4 regions of the Roseovarius sp. CH_XMU1461 genome follow, and region 4 is predicted to be linked to each of the others. Evidence: riboswitches for the same ligand, from Rfam matches in the RefSeq annotation. Region 4 holds a riboswitch; each other region holds the start of a gene.
The links. A riboswitch is a leader RNA that binds a small molecule or an ion and turns the genes downstream of it on or off. The one in region 4 is predicted to bind cobalamin.

Region 1 (5,915 bases), on a different contig from region 4:
GCAGCATGCCGTCAATGCTCGCCGCATTATGCCCTGACGAGGCCGCGACAAACCGCACGCTGTCGCCCGGCGCCACGCGCAGCACGGATGGCTCATAGACCATCGCACCGCTCTCATTGCGGTTGAGCATCCGAACCTCATGCACCTCGGCCCAGCCCAGCGCGGGCCAGAGCATCAGCACAAGACTTGTGATAAACCGCATGACACCGGCCTCCTATCGATGCGCCATATGAAACCGGATCACCGGGCTGCCATCCGTCGGATCGGTGAGAAAATGCCCGCAGACCCCGAAATTCTGCCGCAACAGCCGGTCGGTGAGCACCTCCGACGGCGGCCCGATCTCGACCATCCGCCCGCCCTGCATCACGCAGAGCCGGTCACAAAACAGCGCCTGATTGAGATCATGCAGCGCGATCACCGAGGTCACCGGCAAGTCCCGCACCAGATGCAGAATATCGAGCTGATGCTGAATATCGAGATGGTTCGTCGGCTCATCGAGCAGCAACACATCGGGCTCCTGCGCCAGCGCCCGCGCGATCTGCACCCGCTGCCGCTCGCCGCCCGACAGCGTGTGCCAATGCCGCGCGTCAAACCCGACGAGATCAACGGCGCGCAGCGCCTCTGACACGATGCGGTCATCCTCGTCACCCCAGCGTCGCAGCGCCGACAGAAACGGCGTCCGGCCAAGCTCGACCGCGTTGCGCACCCGAATACGCTCGCCCGCTTCGGCATATTGCTCGACAAGGGCAAGGCTCTGCGCAATCTCGCGCCGCCGCATCCCGGCCATCGGCCGCCCCTTGAGCGTGACCTGACCCGCGCTCGGCTGGGTCAGCCCCGCCAGCATCCGCAACAACGTCGATTTGCCCGACCCGTTCGGCCCGATCAGCCCGAGCATCTCGCCCGGCGCGGCGGCAAGGCTCACCCCCTCGACGATCTGCGTGCCCTTGACCGACCAGCCGAGATTGTCACACGCCAGCGTCATGCCGCCCCCCTCCGCCCGATCAGGATGAGCGCAAAGACCGGCGCGCCGACCAGCGCCGTCACCACCCCGATGGGCAGAACCTGCCCGGGGATGATCACCCGCGAAATCACATCCGCCGCAATGAGAAACACCGCCCCCGCCAGCGCCGAGGCCGGGACAAGCTGCCCGTGCCGCGTGCCAACGAGCATCCGCATCGCATGCGGGATCACCAGCCCGACAAAGCCGATCGAGCCGACGATCGACACGATCACCGCCGTCACCAGCGCCGCCACCCCAATGAGAACCACCTGCGCCCGCCGCACCGAAATGCCAAGCGACGCGGCGCTGTCCGCGCCAAAGGTGAACGCATCGAGCGTGCGCACATGCGCGAGACAAACCGCCACGCCAATGACCGTGGCCGGCACCACGCTCGTCACATCGATCCAGCGCACCCCGCTGAGGTTTCCCAAGAGCCAGAACATGATGCCCCGCGCCTGTTCCGCATTGGCCGATTTCGCGATGAGAAAGGCGGTGATCGCATTGAAAAGCTGCGAGCCCGCAATGCCCGCCAGCACGATCACCCCAGCGGCGCGAAGCCCGGTGCCGCCGCCCGCCAGATGCGCCAGCGCCGCGACAAATCCAAACGCCAAGAGCGCCCCGGTAAAGGCCCCCGCCGACATTGAAATCGCCCCGCCGCCAAGGCCCACCACCGTCACCGCCACAGCGCCGGTCGAGGCCCCCGCCGAAATGCCCAGAAGGTAGGGATCGGCCAGCGCATTGCGCAGCAGCGCCTGCAGCACCACCCCCGCCAGCGCCAGCCCCGCGCCACAGCACGCCGCCACCAAGGCCCGCGCCAGCCGGTAATTCCACACGATCCCCGTGTCGATCCGGTCCACCGCATAGCCCGCCCCAAAGAGCTTGTTGGCCAGCACCTTGAGCACCACGTCAAACGGAATGCGCGTCTCGCCCAGCGCCGTGCCGAGCATCAGCGCGATCAGCAGCACGGGCAGCGCAAGCACCGCCCAATGCAGGGCCGACCGATGCCGGGGCATGGCGACGGCCTGGCTCATTGCAGATCGTAACCCGCCAGCGCCTCGGCAATCGTGCCCAGCACATGAATGGCCCGCACCGTCGGGCTCATCGCATGGGCGTCGATGGTGATGATCCGGCCTTCCTTCACCGCCGTCATCTCGCGCGCCACCGGGTCGGTGGTCAGAAACTCACGCTTCTTCTCCACGTCATCGGCGGGAAACCGGCGGCGGTCCATCTCGGCGATCACGATAAAGGTCGGATCGGCCTTGGCCAGCGTCTCCCAGCCGACGGTCGGCCATTCCTCATCCGAGGTCACCACATTCTCGACCCCGAGCTTGTCCATCATATAGGCCGGCACGCCCTTCCGCCCCGCCACATAGGGATCGATGTCGAGATCCGCCGACGAGAACCAAAACAGCCCCGACACCCCCTCGGGCAGGTCGAGCGCCTCCGCCTTGGCCACCGCCTCGGCCTCCGCCGCCTGCAGCTCGGCCACCAGCTCGGCCCCGCGCGCCCCGACGTCATAGATCTCCGCCAACTGCGCGATCCCCTTATAGAGCTGCTCTGTCGCGAACAGCTCGGACCGCGTGCCATCGCCGCCGACAAGGTTGTCCTTGCTCTCGCAATCGGTGGGCATCACATAGGTCGGCACGCCAACCTCATGGAACATCTCGCGCGTGCCGACGATGCCTTCCTGACCGATATGCCATTCATACATGACGGTCACCAGCTCGGGCCGCTTGTTGACGATGCTCTCGAAACTCGGGTCATTGTCGGCCAGCCGCTCGATCCCGGCGTTCAGGCTTTCGAACTCCGGCAGCACCGGGTTGAACCAGACCGAAGTGCCCTGCACCGTCTCGCCCAGCCCGAGCAGATAGAGGATCTCGGTGGTCGATTGCCCCACCGTGACCGTGCGCGCCGGCGCCGCATCAAAGCGCAGCTCGTGCCCGCAATTCTCGATGGTAAGCGGATAGCGGGTTTCGGCCTCGGCCATCACCGCGCTGCCCATCCCAAGCGCCAGCACCCCGGGCGCAATCAGGTAGTTCTTCATAGCTAGACTCCTCGGTCTTGCCGGACACAGGAGGAGCAGGAAAGGGCATCTGCCGGTGGTCCCTGCCTGGTGCCGCGCACCGGGCCTCGAGACCACGCCAAACCCCCGCCCCGGGCCACCCCGCCCGGTTTCAGGTTATGCGTCGGCAGGTCTCCTGACTCACGGCTCATGGCGTCATCTTCCCTTCCCAGACCTCGGCCCAGTGGTTCTGAAGATGCAGCTCGCCGCCTACAGTTGCGGGGGCAGTTCCGGTTGACGCCCTGCTGGACGCCGCGGATTCCCTATTAGTTTCCATCGAAAACCGACGCCGCAGTGACACCCGATTTTTGCCCCCCCGTCAACCGCGATGACCGCAGGGGCCCGATTTTCGCGCCGGGCCGCCACCGGCCCAGCTGTGCGCCTGCGCGCCAAGCCGCATGGAATTTTGGGGAAATACCGAATCATGATAGGCTAATCTTATTTCGCACCTTCCCGCAGGAGGGCCCCATGACGTTCTTTTCCCGGTTTCCCTGGACTGTTTTCCTTCTCCTCATCCTCTGGCTTCCGGGCTGCTTTCCCGGCGGGTTCTCCTATGAGCGACTGTCGCTGCAAGAGGCCCGCCCCGACCTGCCGACAAGCTGGCGCTACCCGCAGGTGACACGCAGCGCCGACTCCGTCTTCGATCTGGACGATTTCGAACCCTATTTCACCCTCTCAAGCCTGCGCCGCGCCGGCCGAGGCTATGAGATCCGCACCGGCAAATCCGTCGAGATCTCGCCGCTGCGCTTCGAGACCTCGCCCAAGGCCCCCGGCGTGCTCGCCGCCGTGATCGAGAGCCAAGGCAAAAAGGACAAGACCACCGGCAAGCGTCAGACCTTCTACATGATCAACTTCATCGCGCCCCTGCGCGGCGATGACTACCGTTTGATCATTCTCAACAAACGGAGCCTGACGCTCTGGACCCCCAAAGAGGCTCAGGCCATCGCCGCGCGCACCCATCTGTTGAAGCTCGATTTCGATGACGGCCAGGCGCCGGTCTTCCGCAATGATGCCGACCTCGAACAGGCGCTGATCGCGGCCCACTACCTGCCCGCCAAACACAGCATCGCCTTCACCCTGACCGCGACGGCCCCGACCGGATCTGACAAGAAAAAACCCACCCCGACCCCGCGCCCGAGCAACAAGAGCTGGATCTTCAATTCCGCCACCGATCCGATCACCAAAAAATCGAACAACAGCATCATCATCCGCGCGACATCCGTCGAACCGCGCGCCAATCTCGCGATCAATTTCTTCTGCGACAAGGGTCAGCTCCGCGCCGTGCTGCACAATCCCGACATTTCCTTCCGCAACGACACCAGCACCACCAAGGTGGCGCTGTCGCTGGTCGAAATGCGCATCGACGACAAGGATGTGCACCGCTTAGTCTGGGAACGGGCGGCAGGCTACCGCGATCATCTCGTCGATCTCGGCGGGGCAGGGGGGCTCTATAAATTCGCGACCCTGCTCAATCCGCGGATGCAGAACGCCAATCACGATTGGTCCTCGGTCTGGTTCCTCAACAAGGTCGCCACTGCCCGCGACATCGTCATGCGCGTCACCGATGTCGGCGGCACCGCCTATGTCGCGCGCTTCGCCCCCTATCAACCTGTCGGCCCGGTGATTGACTTCCTGCCCGCCTGCCTGCGCCGAAGCTGAGCCTTGGGCCCGCGCCTCAATGGGTGCCGCGCGGCTTCACCACCGGATCGACAAACACCGTCTCATCCGCCTTGCCCGGATCGCCGAGCCGCGCCTCCAGAAGGCGCAGGATCTCGCGCACCGCCGCGTCGATCGGGTTGCGCACGGTTGTGAGGTCGAAACAGGTCCAGCGCGCCATGTCGATATCGTCGAACCCGATCACCGCCAGATCGCCGGGCACCGCCCGCCCGATCTCCCGCGCCGCCGACAGCGCCCCGATGGCCATCGCGTCATTGCCACAGATGAGCGCGTCAATCTCGCCCGCCCCCTGCAACAGCGCCCGCGCCGCCGCATGGCCGCCATCCACCGTGTAATCTCCCACGGCCTCGGCCACCGGCCGAAGACCCGCCGCCTCCAGCGCCGCCATCACCCCGGCCCGCCGCTCGCAAGAGGAATAGAGCTCGGACGGCCCGCCCAGAAACCCGATGCGCCGCCGCCCGCCTGAGATGAGAAGCTCGGCGCCCATCCGCGCGCCCTGATCATTGCGGCAACAGACCGTATCGACCCCGGGCGCGCTCAGCGGTCGGCCCGAGGAAATCATCGGAATCCCATAGCGCGCGCATTGCTCGACGATCTCGCCCGACAGGCTGCCGCCGCGCAGGATCAGCGCATCGAGCGGATAGCGCAGCACCTCTTCGAGCGCCTGCGCCGCCCGTGCGCCATTGCCATCAATCAGCAGCGGCCATTTCTGGATCGCGTTGAGCGACCCGACAAGCTGGCTCACAAAAGCTGTGTCATAGGGGTTGCGCAGATCGCCCGCGAAAATCGCCACCAGATGCGAATTTCCGCCCTTGAGCCCCGCCGCCAGCGCATTGGGCTGATAGCCGATTTCCGCCGCAACAGAGAGGATTCTGCGCCGCTTTTCCGCGTCGAGATAGGCCCCTTTGGTAAAGGCCCGCGACACCGCCGAACGCGACACACCGGCCTGCTCGGCCACCGTCTGGGCGGTCACCCGCCGTGGCCTCTGGCCCAAACTCTTCTTTTCACCCGTCATAGCCAATCAGTCCGCTGTCCCCGGGGATTTTGTCAAGAAAGCAAAACACAAACCTGTGCTGACCAAGGCCGGACGTCGGCCTGTACCCTCGTGGCGTCAGGTCACCGACATGCCGTCGATCGCCGTGGCGAGCTTGAGCAGATCGGCCGCGTAGAATCCGG
Region 2 (5,915 bases), 110 kb from region 4:
ATCCTGACCGAGCTCGAAGGGGCGCTGGGGGCCGGGGCGGTCGCCGCGGTGACAGACGACGCGTCCAATGGGGACGCCCGGACGGAGGAAGCCTGATGCCCGAAGTGCAGATCGAAATCGGTGGCCGCAACTTCGAAGTCTCCTGTCAGGAGGGCGAAGAGCATTACCTGCAAGCTGCCGCCAAGATGCTCGACGAAGAGGCCTCGGTTCTCGCGGCCCAGATCGGACGTATCCCAGAGGCACGCATGCTGCTCATGGCGGGGTTGATGCTGGCCGACAAGACCGCCGGCATGCAGGACAAGCTGCGCGAGATGGAAGACAAGCTCGCCGAGGCGCAATCCGAGGCGGCGCGGCTGCGCGATGCCCCGGCGCCCGAGGCCCAGCGCATCGAGGTGCCGGTCCTGCCCGAAGGCGTCACCGATGCGATGGCCGAGATGGCCGCGCGCGCCGAGGCGATGGCAGACAAGCTCGAGGCAAAGACGCAAAAGGCCGGTTGAGACCCCGCCGTGGGCCCTGCTGTGCGGGGCGCTGCGCAGGGTGAACAATCGCGGAACATCTCTTTAACTCGGGGCCGGGCTCGGCTATCTTTGCTGCCATGAGTGATTTCAGCGAATCCGACGCCTTTGACGGCGCATCCCTCTCGGCGCGCGCCATGGCGGCGCGTCCGCGTCCCTATCTCGATGGGTTGAACCCCGAACAGCGCGAAGCGGTGGAGCGGCTCGATGGGCCGGTCCTGATGCTCGCCGGGGCGGGCACCGGCAAGACCAAGGCGCTCACCAGCCGGATCGCCCATCTGCTGAGCACCGGCAGCGCCCGGCCCGATGAAATCCTCGCCGTGACCTTTACCAACAAGGCGGCGCGCGAGATGAAACATCGCGTGGCCGCCCATCTCGGCGAGGCGGTTGAGGGGATGCGCTGGCTCGGCACGTTCCATTCGATCTGCGTCAAGCTGCTGCGCCGTCATGCCGAACTGGTCGGCCTGAAATCGAATTTCACCATTCTCGACACCGACGATCAGCTGCGCTTGCTCAAGCAGTTGGTGCAGGCGGCGGGGATCGACGACAAACGCTGGCCCGCGCGTCAATTGGCCGGGGTCATCGACCAATGGAAAAACCGCGCCTGGACGCCCGACCGGGTGCCGGCCAGCGAGGCCAGCGCCTATGACGGCAAGGGTGTGGCGCTCTATACGCTCTACCAGACCCGTCTGCGCGAATTGAACGCCGTCGATTTCGGCGATCTGCTGTTGCATATGGTGGTGATCTTCCAGAGCCATCAGGACATTCTCGACCGCTATCAACGCTGGTTCCGATACATCCTCGTGGACGAGTATCAAGACACCAACGTGGCGCAATATTTGTGGCTGCGGCTCTTGGCGTCGGGGCATCGCAACATCTGCTGCGTGGGCGATGACGATCAGTCGATCTATGGCTGGCGCGGGGCAGAGGTGGGCAATATCCTGCGGTTTGAAAAGGATTTTCCCGGCGCGCATGTGGTGCGGCTCGAACAGAATTACCGCTCGACCGCGCATATTCTTGCGGCGGCGAGCGGCGTCATTGCGGGCAACAAGGGGCGGCTTGGCAAGGAGCTCTGGACCGAGGCCGAGGGTGGCGAGAAGGTGCGGCTCATCGGCCATTGGGATGGCGAGGAAGAGGCGCGCTGGATCGGCGAAGAGATCGAATCCATGCAGCGCGGCACGCGCGGGATGCGGCCCATCGGCCTCGACGATATGGCGATCCTCGTGCGGGCCAGCCACCAGATGCGGGCCTTTGAGGATCGGTTCCTGACCATCGGCATGCCCTATCGGGTGATCGGCGGGCCGCGCTTTTACGAACGTCTCGAGATCCGCGATGCGATGGCCTATTTCCGGCTGGTGGTGTCGCCGAGCGATGATCTGGCCTTTGAGCGGGTGGTCAATACGCCCAAGCGCGGGCTGGGTGACAAGGCGCAGCAGAAAATCCAGATGACGGCGCGGGAAAACGGCGTGCCGCTTCTTGAGGGCGCGCGCCTTCTGCTTGAGCAAAAGGGCCTTGGCGGCAAGGGCGGGGCAGAGCTTGGCCGGTTTGTCGAGAACATCACGCGCTGGGGGCGCATGGTGGGGGATGAGGCGATCAGCCATATCGAGCTGGCCGAGATGATCCTCGACGAGAGCGGCTATACCGAGATGTGGCAAAACGACAAGACGCCCGAAGCGCCGGGGCGGCTCGAGAACCTCAAGGAATTGGTCAAGGCCTTGGAACAGTTCGAAAATCTGCAAGGGTTTCTCGAGCATGTCAGCCTGATCATGGACAATGAACAAGAAGAGGCAGGCGAGAAGGTCAGCATCATGACGCTGCACGCGGCCAAGGGGCTCGAGTTTCCGGCGGTGTTCCTGCCGGGCTGGGAGGATGGGCTGTTTCCGTCGCAAAGATCGATGGATGAAAGCGGCCTCAAGGGCGTCGAGGAAGAGCGGCGGCTGGCCTATGTGGGGATCACCCGGGCCGAGGAAATCTGTACGATCTCCTTTGCCGGGAACCGCCGCGTCTTTGGCCAATGGCAAAGCCAATTGCCGTCGCGGTTCATCGACGAACTGCCCGAAGAGCATGTCGAGGTTCTGACGCCTCCGGGCCTTTATGGCGGCGGTTATGGCGCGGCTGGGATGGGGGTCACGGGCGATATCGAGAGCCGCGTGGCGGCGGCCGATGGCTATAATTCACCGGGCTGGAGACGGCTGCAGGCGCGGGCGAGCGAACGCCCGATCAGCCAGCCGCGCGAGAGCAAATCGAGCGTCATCGACATGCAGGCGAACAGCTCGCACACCGTGGGCGAGCGCGTGTTTCACCAGAAATTCGGCTATGGCACGATTTCCGGGATCGAAGGCGACAAGCTCGAGATTGCCTTTGAAAAGGCCGGGGTGAAAAAGGTCGTGGCGCGGTTTGTCACCGGGGCCGAGGATATTCCCTTCTAAGCGTTCAATTTTGCCGCAAATGTCGCAGGCTTGGGTCGCATCGGTGCTTTTCCGATGGGCGGATCCGCGCTAGGCTAAAGCTCTCAGGGTGCCGTCCTCGCAAGGGGCCGGAGAATTGGGAAGCCGGTGCAAGTCCGGCGCTGCCCCCGCAACGGTAAGGAGGGGTGGTTGGGCGATATGCCACTGGGCCGCGAGGCCTGGGAAGGTAGCCCGATCACAGGCCAGATGGCCGTCCACCAAGCCCGGAAACCAGCCATGAGACAACGTCAGAACCGCGGGGGGCGGCATCGGCGCAAGGCCTTGGCGCTAAGCCCTTGTCTTTGCTCGGTTTCCCTCTGCCCCATCCGGCCCGGGGTGTGGCCGGGGAGTATCGAAGACATGAGCATGACACGCATTTTGAGCGGGTTGGAGATGTGCAACGCACGCGGCGATGAGGCGCAGGCGGTGGCACGGCTTGGATTTCTGGAATGGGCCTTTACCGAACCGGGGCAGGTTACTGCAGAGACGGTTAAGGATGCGTTACGTCACCCGGCGACCAAAGCGCCGGGGAGTGCGGCGGCGCGGGCCTTTGTCGATTATCTGCGGCAGGCGGTGACCCCGCTGAGCGCCGGGCGGGCGCGGCGCGGACGGGCGCGGGCACTGCACTGAACAGGTGCGACATGCCGGGGGCGTTCAGCCCTCGGCGAGATGTTCGGCGGTGTAGTCGAAGAGCGATTTGACCTCTTCGGGCAGGGCTTTTTTCCCAGTGAACCCATAGAGATATCCCGCGATCCTATGCTGGCGCACGGCGAGCGGTTCGTTGAGGTCGAGCGCGTAATATCCGATCTGTTGATAGTAGAGAATTCGGGCGCGGATGTCGGCCTCTTCGTCCTCGTAGCCGTGGCGGAGGAACATGGCGCAGATGGCCTCTTGGCGGGTGCGGTCGTTGCGGGCCACCATGTCATGCACGCGGGCGTCGCGGCGCGACCATTCGCGGATGGCAAAATCGACGCGGTGGTTGAAAAACCGGTCGTCGAGAAAGCAGCGGAAATAGAGCGCCACCGCCTCGGTGATGGTCTGGGCGGGCAGGGTCGTGTGCCGGATAAGATGCGCGGTATTCGTTTCTTCCCAATGGGTTAGAAGCGCCTCGAGCAGATCTGTCCGATCCTTGAAATACCAGTAGAAGGACGAGCGCGACACGCCGAGCCGGTTGGACAGGGTGAGGATCTTGACCTCGCTGACCCCGTCTTCGATCAGGATGGCGCGGGCCGCTTCGAGCCAGTCGTCGCGGGTGGCTTTGACATGCGTTGGCTGGCTCGTCTCGGCGCTGTCGTCGGGCATGATTGTCCTGTCAAATGGAGGGTCGGTAACCTGTCGGTATTGCGTCGGTAACACGACAGTGGCGATTTCGGAAGCTGATGCGGGGCGCAGGGTCAGCTTTCGGGCGGTGCGCCCCCGGCCTCCGAAAGCCGCGCGACGCGCTCGCGGAAGGCGGCGAGCCGGTCGGCCGGTCCGACATCTTCGGGGGCGTCATGGACGATCTCCTGCCATTTCGCGGTGGCGCGGGTCGAGGCGTCGAGGCTGCCGCGTTCGGACCATGTGCCGAAATTCGACCAATCGCCGATCATCGGCGCGTAGAACTCGGTCTGATAGCGTTCCATCGTGTGGCTGGCGCCAAAGAAATGCCCGCCCGGCCCGACCTCTTCGAGCGCCGCGAGACCGATGTCGTCGGTGCTCGCCTCGGCCCCGGCGCAGAGCTCGGCCACCATCTGAAGCACTTCGATATCGGTGATGAGCTTTTCATAGCTCACCGTCAGCCCGCCTTCGAGCCAGCCGGCGGAATGGATGATGACCGTGGCCCCGGCGAGGAAACAGCCCCAATTGCCGAACTGCGTCTCATTGGCGGCCTGGGCATCGTTGATATTGGCGGCCGAGCCCGAGGCGCAGCGCCACGGCAGGCCGAGACGGCGGGCGAGCTGTCCGGCGGCGAGCGAGGCCTGAAAATGTTCGGGCGTGCCAAAGGCGGGGGCGCCGGATTTCATATCGACGTTGGAGGTGAAGGTGCCATAGCAGACCGGCGCACCGGGGCGGGTGAGCTGGGTCAGGGTGATGGCGGCGAGCGCCTCGGCATGGCTCAGCGTGATGGCCCCGGCGACGGTGATCGGCGCCATCGCCCCCATCAGCGTGAAGGGCGTCACGATCGAGACCTGACCGGCGCGGGCGAAATCGATGAGCCCCTGCGCCATGGGAATGTCGAGCACACGCGGCGAATTGGTGTTGATGATCGTGTAGCAATGGGGATTGGCGGCAAACTCTTCGTCGCTCAGCCCGCGAAACTCTTGCAAGAGCTCAAAGCTTTGCCGGACCTGCGGCGTGCCGCGCGAGAACACGAAGGGCAGCTTGTCCGAGAGCGAAAACTGCGCGTCGAGCGTGGCGTAATGGCGCAGATGCATCGGCACATCCTGCGGCTCGATCAGCGGCGGCACCATGTGCAGCACGTCGAAATGCTGGGTCAGTTTCACCAGCTCGCGAAAGTCGCGTTCGGAGCCGGGGCGGCGGCCCCGGTCGCGGTCGGTGGCATGGGGGGCGCCGGCGCCGGGCTGAAACACCATGCGGCCCAGTTCCAGCGTCACGTCGCGGTCGCGCGATCCGGCGCGGCAGGTGATCGAGCGCGGCGCGGTGGCAAGGGCCGCCTCGATGATGTCGCGGCCCAGATAGACCATCTCGGTCCCGTCATCGACGCGGGCCCCGGCGCGCGCATAGATGGCGCGGGCCTCGGGCAGGAGCACCTTCATCCCGAGCCGTTCGAGCGCGTCGAGTGCGGCCAGATGCATGGCCTCGATCCGGTCCTCGCTAAAGACATTCATGGTGGGGAAGGGATTGCGCAGGTTGCGGTAATCCACCTTGCGGGCCGGGGCGGATTTGGCCGCCTCCTGCTTGGCGCGGCGTCCCTGACGGCGGGGTTTGGTGTCGAGTGTCATGGCGTCTCCTC
Region 3 (5,915 bases), on a different contig from region 4:
ATCGAAGAAGTCTACGGCATCCACAACCTGCCCGGCGCCCCGCTCGGTCAGATCTCGACCCGCAAAGGCCAGATCTGCGCCAGCGAGAGCCTGTTCGAAGTCGAGATCTCTGGCCAGGGCGGCCACGCCTCCATGCCGCATGTCGGTGTCGATGCAATCACCGTCGGCGCTGAAATGGTGCTTGCCCTTCAAACCATCGTCTCGCGCAAGCTGGCCCCAGGGGCCGGGGCCGTCGTCTCGGTGACCGAATTCCTGACCGATGGTCAACGCAACGTCCTCCCCGGTCACGCCACGCTCAAAGGCGATGTCCGCGCCCGTCTCCCCGAGGACCGGCAAGCAATCGAAACCTTCATGCGCCAGATCGTCGACGGCGTCGCCGCGACCCATAACGTTAAGGCTTCGATGAGCTTCAACACCGAATTCGTCGAGGTGATCAACGCAGAGATCCCGACCGAGGCGGTGATCGACACCGCCCGAAAGCGCGGACTGGACACGATCCCTGATCGCCACCCGATGAGCTTTTCCGAGGATTTCGCCCATTTCGCCAACGCCGTGCCCGGCTGTTTCATCCTGCTCGGCAATGGTGACACCGGCCCCCATGGCCAACCGCTGCACGCTGCGGATTACGATTTCAACGACGCGCTCCTGCCCATTGGCGCGGCCTTCTGGGCCGATCTGGTACGGAGCCGCCTGCCCCACCGAAAGGACCAAGAATGACAAATCTCCTGCCCAGCGGCGCCGTGGCCCATGTGGCCGCCACCCGCAAAACCGGCACCGCCGCCGAAGACGTGCTCTCGCGCGAGGATTTCGCCACCGCCCGTGACGAGATCACCCAATGGGAGGGCTACGAGCCGACCCCGCTGGTCTCGCTGGACGCGCTTGCGCAGACGATCGGCGTCGCAGAGATCCTCTATAAACACGAAGGCCCGCGCTTTGGCCTCGGCAGTTTCAAGGCGCTCGGCGGCTCCTATGCCGCATTGCGCGTGCTGCAGCGTGAAATCTCGGCCAAGCTTGGCCGGGACGTGCCCCTCGCCGATATCCGCAATGGCAAACACGCCGACGATTGCGCCGAAATCACCCTCGTCTCCGCCACCGACGGCAATCACGGCCGATCCCTGGCCTGGGGCTGCCAGCGCTTTGGCGCCCCCTGCCGGATCTACATTCACGCCGAGGTCAGCGAAGGCCGCGCCGAAGCCATGCGCGCTCTGGGGGCCGAGGTCATCCGCATCGCGGGCGATTATGACGACTCGGTCGATCTGGCCAAGACCGAAGCCGAGGCGAACAACTGGTTCGTGGTTTCCGACACCTCCTGGCCCGGCTATTCGATGCCGCCGCGTGACGTGATGGCAGGCTATGGCGTCATGGTTCAGGAAATCTGCGAGGCCCTGAACGACGCCCCGAGCCATGTGTTCCTGCAGGGGGGCGTCGGCGGCCTTGCGGCCGGCGTGGTGGCTGGCCTGCGCCAATATTGGGGCGACGCCTCGCCGCGTGTGGTCATCGTCGAACCCGAACTCGCCGCCTGCCTCTTCGAGAGCGCCAAGACCGGCAAGGCCACCAATGTCACCATCGAACAGGAAACGCTGATGGCCGGGCTCTCCTGCGGCGAACCGTCCGAGATGGCCTGGGAAATCCTCGCCGAAGAGGCCAGCGATTTTCTCACCATCCCCGAGGCTCTCGTCGCCCCGAGCGTGCGGTTGCTGGCACGTCCGCTGGGCGGTGACCCCACCATTGAAGCGGGTGAAAGCGCCGTCGCCGGGCTCGCCGCGCTGATCGCGTCGCGCCAGGATGCCGCTTTGTCGGAAAAGCTGGGGCTCAACAGCACCTCCCGGGTGCTATTGATCGGATCCGAAGGGGTCACCGACCCGGCGATCTTCGAGATGATCATGGAGGGGCGAGATGCAGCCTAATACGCTCGACAGAGGCTTTCCCAACGCGGAATTCGAAGCCAGAACCAAACGCGCCCAGGCGCTGATGGCCAAGGACGGGCTCGACGGCCTGCTGCTGATGACCGAACCCGAGGTGCGGTATTTCACCGGTTTCCAGACCCTCTTCTGGCAGAGCCCGACCCGGCCCTGGTTCGTCTTTGTCCCGGCCGAGGGCAAACCCGTGGCCGTGATCCCTGAAATCGGCGCCGAGCTTATGCGGCGGTCCTGGCTCGACGAGGTGCGGACCTGGTCGGCCCCCGTGCCCGAGGATGACGGCGTTAGCCTTCTGACAGAATTGTTGATGCCGCTCGCCCGAGCGAAGTCCCGTTTGGGGGTGCTCAAGGGCCATGAAACGCTGCTTCGGATGCCGTTGGGCGACTGGGAACGGCTGCTCGCCGCCCTGCCCGGGCTCGAGATCGCGGATGCCACCGGGCTTGTTCAGGGGCTCCGCATGGTCAAGACACCCGCCGAGATCGAAAAGCTCGCCCATATCTGCGCTATCGGCTCGGCCACCTTCGAGCAGGTTCCCGAAATGGTGAGCGAGGGGCTTCCCTTCGAAGAGCTGTTCCGCCGCTTCCGCCGCGAAGCGCTGGCGCAGGGCGCGGATGACGCCCCCTATGTGGTCGGCGCAGCGGATCAGGGAGGCTATGCCGATTGCATCTCGCCGCCTTCGCGCCGCCCGCTGAGCGCAGGCGATGTGCTGATGCTCGACACCGGCTGTGTCTGGGATGGCTACTACTGCGATTTCGACCGGAACTGGGCCATCGGCCACGCCGATGACAATGCCCGACGCGCCTATGACGTGCTGTGGCGTGCCACCGAGGCCGGGCTCGACGCCGCGCGGCCGGGCAATAGCTGTCATGACCTGTTTTCCGCCATGACCGCAGTCATTTCCGAATTGGACGACAGCGGTGGTGACATCGGCCGGCTAGGTCACGGGTTGGGCATGCAATTGACGGAACAGCCCTCGCATATGGCCGGCGTCGACACGTTGCTGCAGGAGAACATGGTGCTGACCTTGGAGCCCTCGCTCTCCTACGGGGATGGGTGGATGATGGTTCATGAGGAAAACATCGTCGTGACGCCCGAGGGCGGCCGCCTCCTGACCAAACGCGCCGCCCCCGAACTGCCGGTGATCTGATCTCGGCGGGGGGCGGGAAACTGGCCCCCGTTGGATTTGGGCAGCAGCCTGAATAATGGCTCCCCGGCCATCAGGCCAAGCTTTTATTATTGAGAATAATGATGGCTCAGGCTTAGCAGCCCCAGGAGGGGCTTGTGATGAGACAGCCCTGTCGCTCAAGACCTCCGTCCGATCGGCGCATTTCATTCTAAGCACGCATGTCGACTGCTTATCGGCGATGCCTCTGTTTAGCATCTGCCACAGGCCCAGCTCGGGCCCTCCAAAGGTGCAACCGCTTGATTCCGTCTTCCCTAGGTTGATGATCTGCGATATAGCATTTCGCACTTCGGTCTGGATCATCGTGATCTGGATAATAGGGAATACGGTGCGGCAAGATCTGTGATCTGCCAAGGCCGTAACTGCCCCCGCAACTGTAAGCGGTAAGCGAAGTCGGAAATTGTCACTGCTGTGAACACCACAGTGGGAAGACCCGACCGAGCCTCGACCCGCGAGTCAGGAGACCTGCCGAAGGGATCACCCAGTCCGGGCGCGGGGCGCGTCATGGCCTACGGACCTTCCGTCGTGGTGGCATTTGCACCGCTGACGGTTTGTTTTCTTCCGTCAGTTAATTCAACGACTGCCGCGATTGTCGCGGTTGGAGGATTAATTATGACACGCTATTCCATAGCGCCCTTAACGGCGAGCATTGCTGTTTTCGCAGCTCCGGCCTTTGCACAGGAGCTTACCTTTAATCTTGAGCCGATCATCGTTCAAGTTTCCTCTCTGTTGCCTGTCGAACAGACCCATACCGGCGCAAATATCGAGATATTGGAAGGGGCTGAGGCGGGGCAGAACGACACCCGCGTGATCGACCGGCTCGCACGCCTTCCCGGTGTGAACCTGATCAGTAATGGTGGCTTGGGGGCGCTGAGTACGATCCAGGTGCGCGGGTTGCCTGCGCGTTATGTCGGGGTGCACATCAATGGTATTGATGTGTCCGACCCATCGGGCACACAAAATCAGTTTAACTTTGGCGGGTTCACCGCTTCTGGGGTCGAACGTATTGAACTGCTCAAAGGGTCGCAGTCGGCTATTTTCGGATCGGAGGCGATTGCCGGTGTCGTCAATATCACGACCTTTGAGCCTTCCGAGCTCGGCTTTTCAGGCCGCGCGCAAGCGGAGGCCGGCAGTTTCGATACCTACAGTGGATCGTTGAGCCTCGGACATAGAACCGAGCGCGGCTTTGTCGCCCTCAGCTATGGGCGTATGGAATCGGAGGGAATCTCAGCGCAGTCCTTCAATACGGAAAATGACGGGTTCGAACAATCCACGCTTCACCTCACCGGGGAATATGTCGTTACCGATGCCGTCACGGTGGGCGGCGCTTTGCTCTATCGCGATGGTCGGAGCGAGTTTGATCGCTCCGCCTTCGCGCTGGATTCGTCTGGAACGTTGTCCTCGAAAGAACGCGGTGCGCGCCTTTTTACCGAGCTCAATACGGGGGCGATCACGCATACGCTCAGCTATGCCTATTTCGATATCGACCGCAAAGATCCCGGTGGCGCGACCCCGCGGTTCAAAGGCGAACGCTGGTCGCTTTCCTATTTGGGCAGCGCCCAACTGACCGCGTCGGCATCGCTCAATCTTGGTCTCGACCACACGCAGGAAGAGGTCAATTCCGGCACGGTCCGTGGCTCTGAAGACAATACCAGCATCATGGCTGAGCTGTTGATCAGCCCGTCAGATCAGGTCGATCTGTCAGCCTCGTTGCGTCACGATGAAAACTCGAGCTTTGGTGGTCAGGTTACGGGGCGCCTGACGGCTGTTTACCGCCCGCAGGACGATCTTGCGGTACGTGCTTCGGTCGGTACGGGGTATCGCGCGCCCTCCTTGTACGAAAGATTCAGCGCCTTCGGCGACCCATCTTTGCAGCCCGAGCATAGCTTGAGCTATGAGCTCGGCGTCGAAAAGACATTCGTTGGGCGCGGCTCGATAAAGGCAACCCTGTTCTATACCGATGTCGAAGACCTGATTGATTATGACCCGGCCGCTGTCGCCTGTGGCAGCGGCTTTGGTTGTTACAATCAGGTGCCTGGCACAACCACCTCTAAGGGGATCGAGCTGTCGGGTCTGTACTCGATGTCAGAACGGTTTTCGCTCTATATGGCCTGAGCGTGTTGCACAAATCGTTTCCGATGCGTAGCTGGTCCTTTGATTTGACTGCGGGATGCTGGGATGCCTTTCAAATTCAACGCGTCGCGGCGGGATAAGTTTGCGAAGGCAAAGTACCGTGTGACGAACTGGGCCGAATACAACGAGGCGCTCCGCCAGCGTGGTGACGTGACGGTCTGGTTCAGCGAAGACGCGGTGTCTCGGTGGTGCGCAGTGCGCTCCGGCAAGCGCGGTGGTCAACAACGATATTCTGATCTGTCGATTGAGACCTGCTTGACCTTGCGCGCCGTGTTCGGCTTACCGCTTCGCCAAACGCAGGGCTTTGTCCGCAGTCTGCTGCGGCTCATGCAGACGGACCTCCCCGTGCCGGATTTTTCGACGCTTTGCCGGCGTGCGCCATCGCTTCAGATCGCGCCCGACACCCGGACAGCCAGTGGTCCGATCGCGCTGGTTGTGGACAGCACAGGGCTGCGTGTCCACGGTGGCCGCGAGTGGATGCGTGAGAAGCACGGGCTGCCGAAGGCCCGCAAGATATGGCGCAAGCTGCATATCGGCTACGATCTGGAGAGCGGCGAGCTTGTGGCGTCCTGCCTGACACCCCAGCAGGTCGGGGACACCGGCGCTCTGCCCGACCTTCTTGCCGAGGTGTCCGGTCCGGTGCGCCGTTTCATCGGTGACGGGGCTTATGATGGTGTACC
Region 4 (5,915 bases):
GCATCAAGGGGCGAGGCCCCCTCTGCCCCGCGCCCGGAAAAGGCCGTGGCGTTGACGATCATCGCGGGCGCGAGGGCGGCCACCTGATCACGGAGCCAGTCGCGGGTGCCGGGGGATTTGAGCGAGGGCGCAAAGAGGCCGAGCGGCGCAAAGCCTTGGGATTGCAGGGATTTGAACAGCGCCTCGATGGGCGCGAGATCGGCGGCGACGAGATAGGAGCGGTAGAAAACCACCAGCACACGGGGGGCGGTGCCGCCCTCCCCGGTCTCATCTGGCGCGCCGGTCCAGAGGTCGGGGGCGGCGGCGATCACGCCGTCGCGGGGCGTCCAGAGACCGGCCTCGGGGACAAGTTTCGCCCCTTTGACGGGGCCTGCGTAGAGACCGGCGGCAAGGGCCAGCTGGGCGAGCGCCGCTTGGGCCGCGACCGCGCCGCCTGCGTCGCAGAGATGCTGCAACCGGCGCAGCGTCGAGACCGGCAGGGTCGAGATCTCGTCGAGCCGGGGATCGGCGCGGCCATCGCCCGGCAGCACCGCCAGCGCGAGGCCTTTTTCCCGCGCCAGCGCCTCGATCCGTTGCAGCCCATAGGGCCAGTACGGCACGCCGCCGATGAGCCGGATCAGGATCGCCTTGGCCCCGTCGAGCGTCTGTTCGACATAGGTGTCGACCGAGAGCGGGTGTTTCAGCGCGGCGATATTGGCCAGCCGCAGATCGGGCAGCGACGAGCCTGCGTCGCGCGCCCGATGCCAGCCCGCCGCGAAAGCGCCGAGATCGGAATCCGAGAGGCTGAGCACCACCAGATCGGCCGGGCTTTGGCCCAGATCCGTCGGGGTTTCGGTCTCTTCCAACCCTTGGCTTTCGCGGAAAATGACATGCATTTCGGGGGCTTACCCTCTCGGGCCTTGATCGGACCTAGTCGGCCGCTGCGGTTTCAGGGATGAGCACGGCGCGGATGGCGGCGCTGTTGATGTCGTCATGTTCGGCGATGACCACGAGGCGGCCTTGACGGGCCTCGCCGGCCTCCCACATGCGGTCATATTGGTGCCGCACGCGGGCGCCCACGGCCTGCACCAGAAGGCGCATCGGCTTGCCTTTGACGGCGGCGTAGCCCTTGACGCGGAGGATGTTCTGGCTGCGGGCCAGATCCTCGATCCGGGCGGTGAGCGCCTCGGGGCTGTCCAGTTCCGGCAGGTCAATCACGACGCTTTCGAAATCATCATGATCGTGGTCATGGGGCGTGTCGTGATGCGAGGGGCGCGCGTCGAGATCATCCTCGGCGGCGGCCTCGAGACCGAGCAGCACGCGCGGGTCGACCACGCCTTCGGCGACTTCGATCACCGGCAGCGGACGGGGCGCTTCGGCGGCGATGATCTCACGCGCCTTGGCGACGCCGTCGGGACCGGCGAGATCGGGTTTTGTCAACAAGACGAGATCGGCGCAGGAGATCTGATCCTCGAAGACCTCGGAGAGCGGGGTTTCGTGATCGATGCTTTCATCGGCCAGACGCTGGGCATCCACGGCGGCCACATTGGGGGCAAAGCGACCGGCGGCCACGGCTTCGGCATCGGCCAGGGCGATGACGCCATCGACGGTGATCTTGGAGCGGATATCGGGCCAGTCGAACGCCTTGAGCAGCGGTTTCGGCAGCGCCAGACCGGAGGTTTCGATCAGGATATGTTCGGGCTGCGGATCGAGCGCGATCAGCGCCTCGATGGTCGGGATGAAATCATCCGCCACGGTGCAGCAGATGCAACCATTTGCCAGCTCGAGGATATTTTCGGCCGGGCAATCCGGGATCGCGCAGGATTTGAGGATGTCGCCATCGACGCCAACATCGCCGAATTCATTGACCACCACCGCGAGCCGCTTGCCACCCGGGTTCTTCATCAGATGCGAGATGAGCGTCGTCTTGCCGGAGCCGAGAAAGCCGGTGATCACGGTGACGGGGAGTTTGGTGAGATTAGACATTGTCGTCCTCCAGGGGCGGGATGCGGGCGATGCAGTTGCGTTTGAAATGCTCGGGGCGCGTGCGCCATGGGATCAGCCCATCGGCGCTGTCGTGATAGAGCGCGGCGCCCTCGGTCAGCGTGGCGAGATGTTCGGTTTCGTCAAGATTGCCGTAGACATAGGTCCAGCGGTTCGGACCGCCGCGCAGCGCGATGGAACAGCCGTTGTCGCAGTTTTGCAGGCATTCGACGGCGCGCAGGGTGACGCCTTCGGGCAGGTCCTGGGCCGAGAGCGCATCATGCAGCGCCTGACCGGGGCGAATGCCGTCCTCGGGGGCGTCGCTGCCCCGGCGGCATTTGACACAGACCAAGAGTTCGGTGGCGTGTTTCGTCATTGGCGCGCCCTCGGGGCACGGGCCAGTAGCCCCCGCCCACCAGATCGGCAAGACATTGAAATAGAACCCATATTCTTTCCTCCGCCGGGGCACCTCGCCCGGAGCTATGCGTGACAAGAGCGCCGGACAGCGCCCTGGATGGCAGGTCTCCTGGCTTGCGGGTCATCATGGGTCGCGCCTTCCCAGCCCGAGGGCCAGTGGCATGGTGCGAGACATTCGCCGCTTACAGTTGCGAGGGCAGCCGCGGAATTGGGTCAGACCCGCACCGCGTTCCCTTTTCAGCCCGGATTCGTCCCGGGCAACCATCAGGGGCGACAATGCTCAGGACGGGGGTGCAATGTCAATTGCGGGGGCGACATCCACGGGGCGGGAAACGGCATGTGAGAGGCGGAATGCGGCGGGGCCTGCGAAAAAGCGCGGAGCCCTGTTAACCAAGGGGGATCGGCGATTTTGCCCTGTCGGTGATACGTCGGTATTGCGACGGTAAAACGACGGTGGCGATTTCCGGGGGGACGCGCCCCCCGGAGAGAGGTTACCGGAGCGCGCGTTACTCGGCGGCGAGCTCGGTGATTTCGCGGCGGAAGGGCAGCGCGTCGCCGATGTCTTCGCCGTCCAGCTCGCGGGCATAGCGGTGGCCCGCGTAGGTCGCCCAGGCGATCGGACCGGGGGCCTCGGCATCGCCGAAGAGCCGCACCGATTTGATCCCGGCATCGGCCCAGTCGGCCTCGCGCGCCAAGAGATCGTGATAGAGCCCGTCGCGGCCCTGACGCGAGGCGACCATGACCACCGCATCGGCGTCATAGCGCGTGGTTCGGCCGGTGTAGACGCAATTGCTCATGACGTGATCGGCGGCAATCTCGGTCACGCCGCGATTGAGCACGATCTCGACCCCCATCTCGACGAGGCGGGCATGGATCACCGCCTGTTCGAGCGTGTTGTTGGTCCAGTCGCTGACATAGGCCGAGGGGGTGATCAGGGTCACATCGGCACCGCGCGAGGCCAGAAGCTCGGCCAGGACACCGCCCATGTAGTAATGGTCATCGTCAAAGAGCACGATCTTGCCCTCGGGGATGGTGCCGCCCATCAGGTCGTCCGGCGTGTAGACGCGCGCGCCCTCCGCAATGGGCATCGGCACCACATGCTGACGCGAGACACCGTCGCGACGCCAGGTGGCCCCGGTGGCGATGGCGATGTTTTCGAAACCGAACTCGAGCAGGCTCTCGGCGTCGAGCTCGCTGTCGCGGTAGATCTCGACATTGGGGCGCTGCGAGAGCTGATAGTCGCGGTAATCGACCACCCGCCCCCAGGCCGAGAGGCCGGGCAGCTTGCGTTCGCGGGTCACGCGGCCGCCGATTTCGGTGCCGGCCTCGGCGATGGCCACGTCATAGCCGCGCCGGCAGAGCGCCCAGGCGGCCTCGAGCCCGGCGGGACCGGAGCCCACGACGAGGACCGATTGGCTCGCGCCCTTGGGGTTCATCTTTTCGGGGTGCCAGCCCTTGCGCCATTCTTCCATGAAGGTCGGGTTCTGGGTGCAGCGGCTGATCGACATGGTCATGTCGCCGGTGATGCAGATGTTGCAGCCGATACATTCGCGAATGTCTTCGATGCGGCCTTCCTCGATCTTTTTCGGCAGGAAGGGATCGGCGATGGAGGGACGGGCGCAGCCGATCAGGTCGAGCGTGCCGGATTTGACCATTTTCGCCATGACATCGGGCGAGGTGAAGCGGCCGACGCCGACGATGGGCTTGTCGCTCAGCTCGTGGATGCCGCGCACCAGGGTTTCCTGGGCCGCCTCGTCCTTGAAGCGCGAGGGGCCGGAGCAATCCTCCCATGTGCCCTGCGCCAGATCCCACAGATCGGGCAGATCGCGGTTCATCTCGATGAAGTCGCGCAGCTCGGCGTTGGAAAAGCCCAGCTCGCCGATGGTTTCATCCAGGCTCACCCGCATTGTGAGGGCCATGGTGTCGCCGACGGCGTCGCGCATATCGGCCACCACCTCGCGGGCAAAGCGCGAACGGTTCTCGAGCGAGCCGCCATATTCGTCGCTGCGCTGGTTTGTGGCTCTTGAGAGGAAATGTTGAAAAATGCCAAATCCATGCGCCCCATAGAGGCATATCAGGTCGAATCCTGCCTCTTTTGAACGTTTCGCCGCATTGACGAACCAGCGCCGCAGATCGCGGATTTCGGATTTGGACATGGCGCGGGCCTGCACCGGGTCATTGGTGAAGGTGCGGATCGGCAGGGCCGAGGGGGCGAGCGGCACTTCCTTGGTGTAGAGGTTGGGGCCGTTGATGCCGGAATAGGCGAGCTGAATGCCCGCGAGCGCGCCATGGGTCTTCATCTTCTCGGACATGCGGCGCAGTTGCGGGATGTCCTTGTCCTCCCAGAGGCGGAGTTCGATGAAGGGGGTGATTTCCGAGGTGTGGTGCATTTCGCATTGCTCGGTGAAGATCACGCCCCAGCCGCCTTCGGCCTTGATGCCGCGCATTTCCGCCGCCGCCGAGGGATCGCGGTAGCCGCCGCCATTGCAATGGGGCACCTGATAAAAGCGGTTCTTGGCGGTGAGCGGGCCGATTTTTACCGGCTCGAAGAGGATGTCATAGCGGGGGTCGCGCACGGGTCAGGCTCCCATCAGGGTTAGGTGTCGGGACAGGATCACAGAATTGCGGCGCAGGATAAAGTCGTGGCTGCGAAAGCATGGCTTAGCCAAAGCTTAAGCCAAGGGCCCTCAGCCCTCTTCGAGACCGATGCGCAGGCCCGGGATGCTCTCGGCGCTGATGGAGGCGCGGCAGTGGTCGATAAATGCCTTTACAGTCAAGACGTTATCCGCCCCTCCTGAGGTGACGAGACCGAGGTGCAAGGGCCGCGCGCTGCCCGTCAGGGGGACATAGACGAGGGGCCGGCCATCGGGGGCCTGATCGCTCAGCGGGCGGATATTGGCGATGGAATAGCCAAAGCCGTTGCCGACGAGGCTGTGCATCACCGCCATGTCGCGGGTGCGTTCGGCGATCAGCGGCCGGGCGCCGATGCGGGCAAAGAAGGAATGGAAATATTCGGCGCTGATCGGCAGGTCGAGCAGCACCATCGGGTGATCCTTGAGATCCTCGGCCGAGACGCTGCGCCGGTCGGCGAGCGGGTGGCCCTCGGGCAGGATCGCATAAGGGGGCAGTTCGGCCAGCGCGAGGAAGTTGAGATCGGATGGGATGTCGAGATCATAGGTCAGCGCCACGTCGATCTCGGCCCGGCGCAGAAGATCAAAGAGCCGCGCCTGATCCTGTTCGACCTGCGAGATGCGGACATTGGGGTATTTGGCCTCGAACTGTCGGCGCAGGCCGGGCACCACGCGCTGAGCAAAGGTCAGGAGGCAGCCGACCGAGAGCGGGCCTTGCACCATGCCAGAGATGTTGTCGGCGAGGCGCGACAGGGCGTGGGCCTCGTTCAGCACCGATTTGGCCTGTGCCATGAACTGATGGCCCGCCGGGGTGAGCGACAGGCCATGTGCATGTTTTCGCACGAAAAGTTGCAGGCCGAACTCTTCCTCCATCTGCGACACGGCGGCCGAGATGGAGGGCGAGGA

Region 1: linked by a shared signal. The riboswitch ahead of WA237_RS17835 (ABC transporter substrate-binding protein) and the one ahead of WA237_RS14645 (DUF1636 family protein) in region 4 are both predicted to bind cobalamin.
Region 2: linked by a shared signal. The riboswitch ahead of WA237_RS15180 (hypothetical protein) and the one ahead of WA237_RS14645 (DUF1636 family protein) in region 4 are both predicted to bind cobalamin.
Region 3: linked by a shared signal. The riboswitch ahead of WA237_RS17140 (TonB-dependent receptor plug domain-containing protein) and the one ahead of WA237_RS14645 (DUF1636 family protein) in region 4 are both predicted to bind cobalamin.

The regions. Positions count from the first base shown of each region.
Region 1 is NZ_JAYMDV010000010.1:73,940-79,854, reverse strand. Features, by position in the region: gene WA237_RS17850 (pseudoazurin) at 1-202, opposite strand, end outside; gene WA237_RS17845 (ABC transporter ATP-binding protein) at 215-982, opposite strand; gene WA237_RS17840 (FecCD family ABC transporter permease) at 979-2,031, opposite strand; gene WA237_RS17835 (ABC transporter substrate-binding protein) at 2,028-3,044, opposite strand; cobalamin riboswitch at 3,172-3,365, opposite strand; gene WA237_RS17830 (hypothetical protein) at 3,531-4,721, shown strand; gene WA237_RS17825 (LacI family DNA-binding transcriptional regulator) at 4,738-5,712, opposite strand; partial or broken gene WA237_RS17820 (ATP-grasp domain-containing protein) at 5,851-5,915, opposite strand, start outside.
Region 2 is NZ_JAYMDV010000005.1:189,124-195,038, forward strand. Features, by position in the region: gene WA237_RS15165 (hypothetical protein) at 1-96, shown strand, start outside; gene WA237_RS15170 (cell division protein ZapA) at 96-497, shown strand; gene WA237_RS15175 (ATP-dependent helicase) at 596-2,944, shown strand; cobalamin riboswitch at 3,014-3,216, shown strand; gene WA237_RS15180 (hypothetical protein) at 3,329-3,592, shown strand; gene WA237_RS15185 (TetR/AcrR family transcriptional regulator) at 3,617-4,264, opposite strand; gene WA237_RS15190 (trimethylamine methyltransferase family protein) at 4,357-5,904, opposite strand.
Region 3 is NZ_JAYMDV010000009.1:33,868-39,782, reverse strand. Features, by position in the region: gene WA237_RS17155 (amidohydrolase) at 1-717, shown strand, start outside; gene WA237_RS17150 (diaminopropionate ammonia-lyase) at 714-1,907, shown strand; gene WA237_RS17145 (M24 family metallopeptidase) at 1,897-3,066, shown strand; cobalamin riboswitch at 3,376-3,589, shown strand; gene WA237_RS17140 (TonB-dependent receptor plug domain-containing protein) at 3,715-5,217, shown strand; gene WA237_RS17135 (IS5 family transposase) at 5,281-5,915, shown strand, end outside.
Region 4 is NZ_JAYMDV010000005.1:76,041-81,955, reverse strand. Features, by position in the region: gene cobN (cobaltochelatase subunit CobN) at 1-875, opposite strand, end outside; gene cobW (cobalamin biosynthesis protein CobW) at 910-1,965, opposite strand; gene WA237_RS14645 (DUF1636 family protein) at 1,958-2,338, opposite strand; cobalamin riboswitch at 2,462-2,660, opposite strand; gene WA237_RS14640 (oxidoreductase) at 2,886-4,955, opposite strand; gene WA237_RS14635 (LysR family transcriptional regulator) at 5,067-5,915, opposite strand, start outside.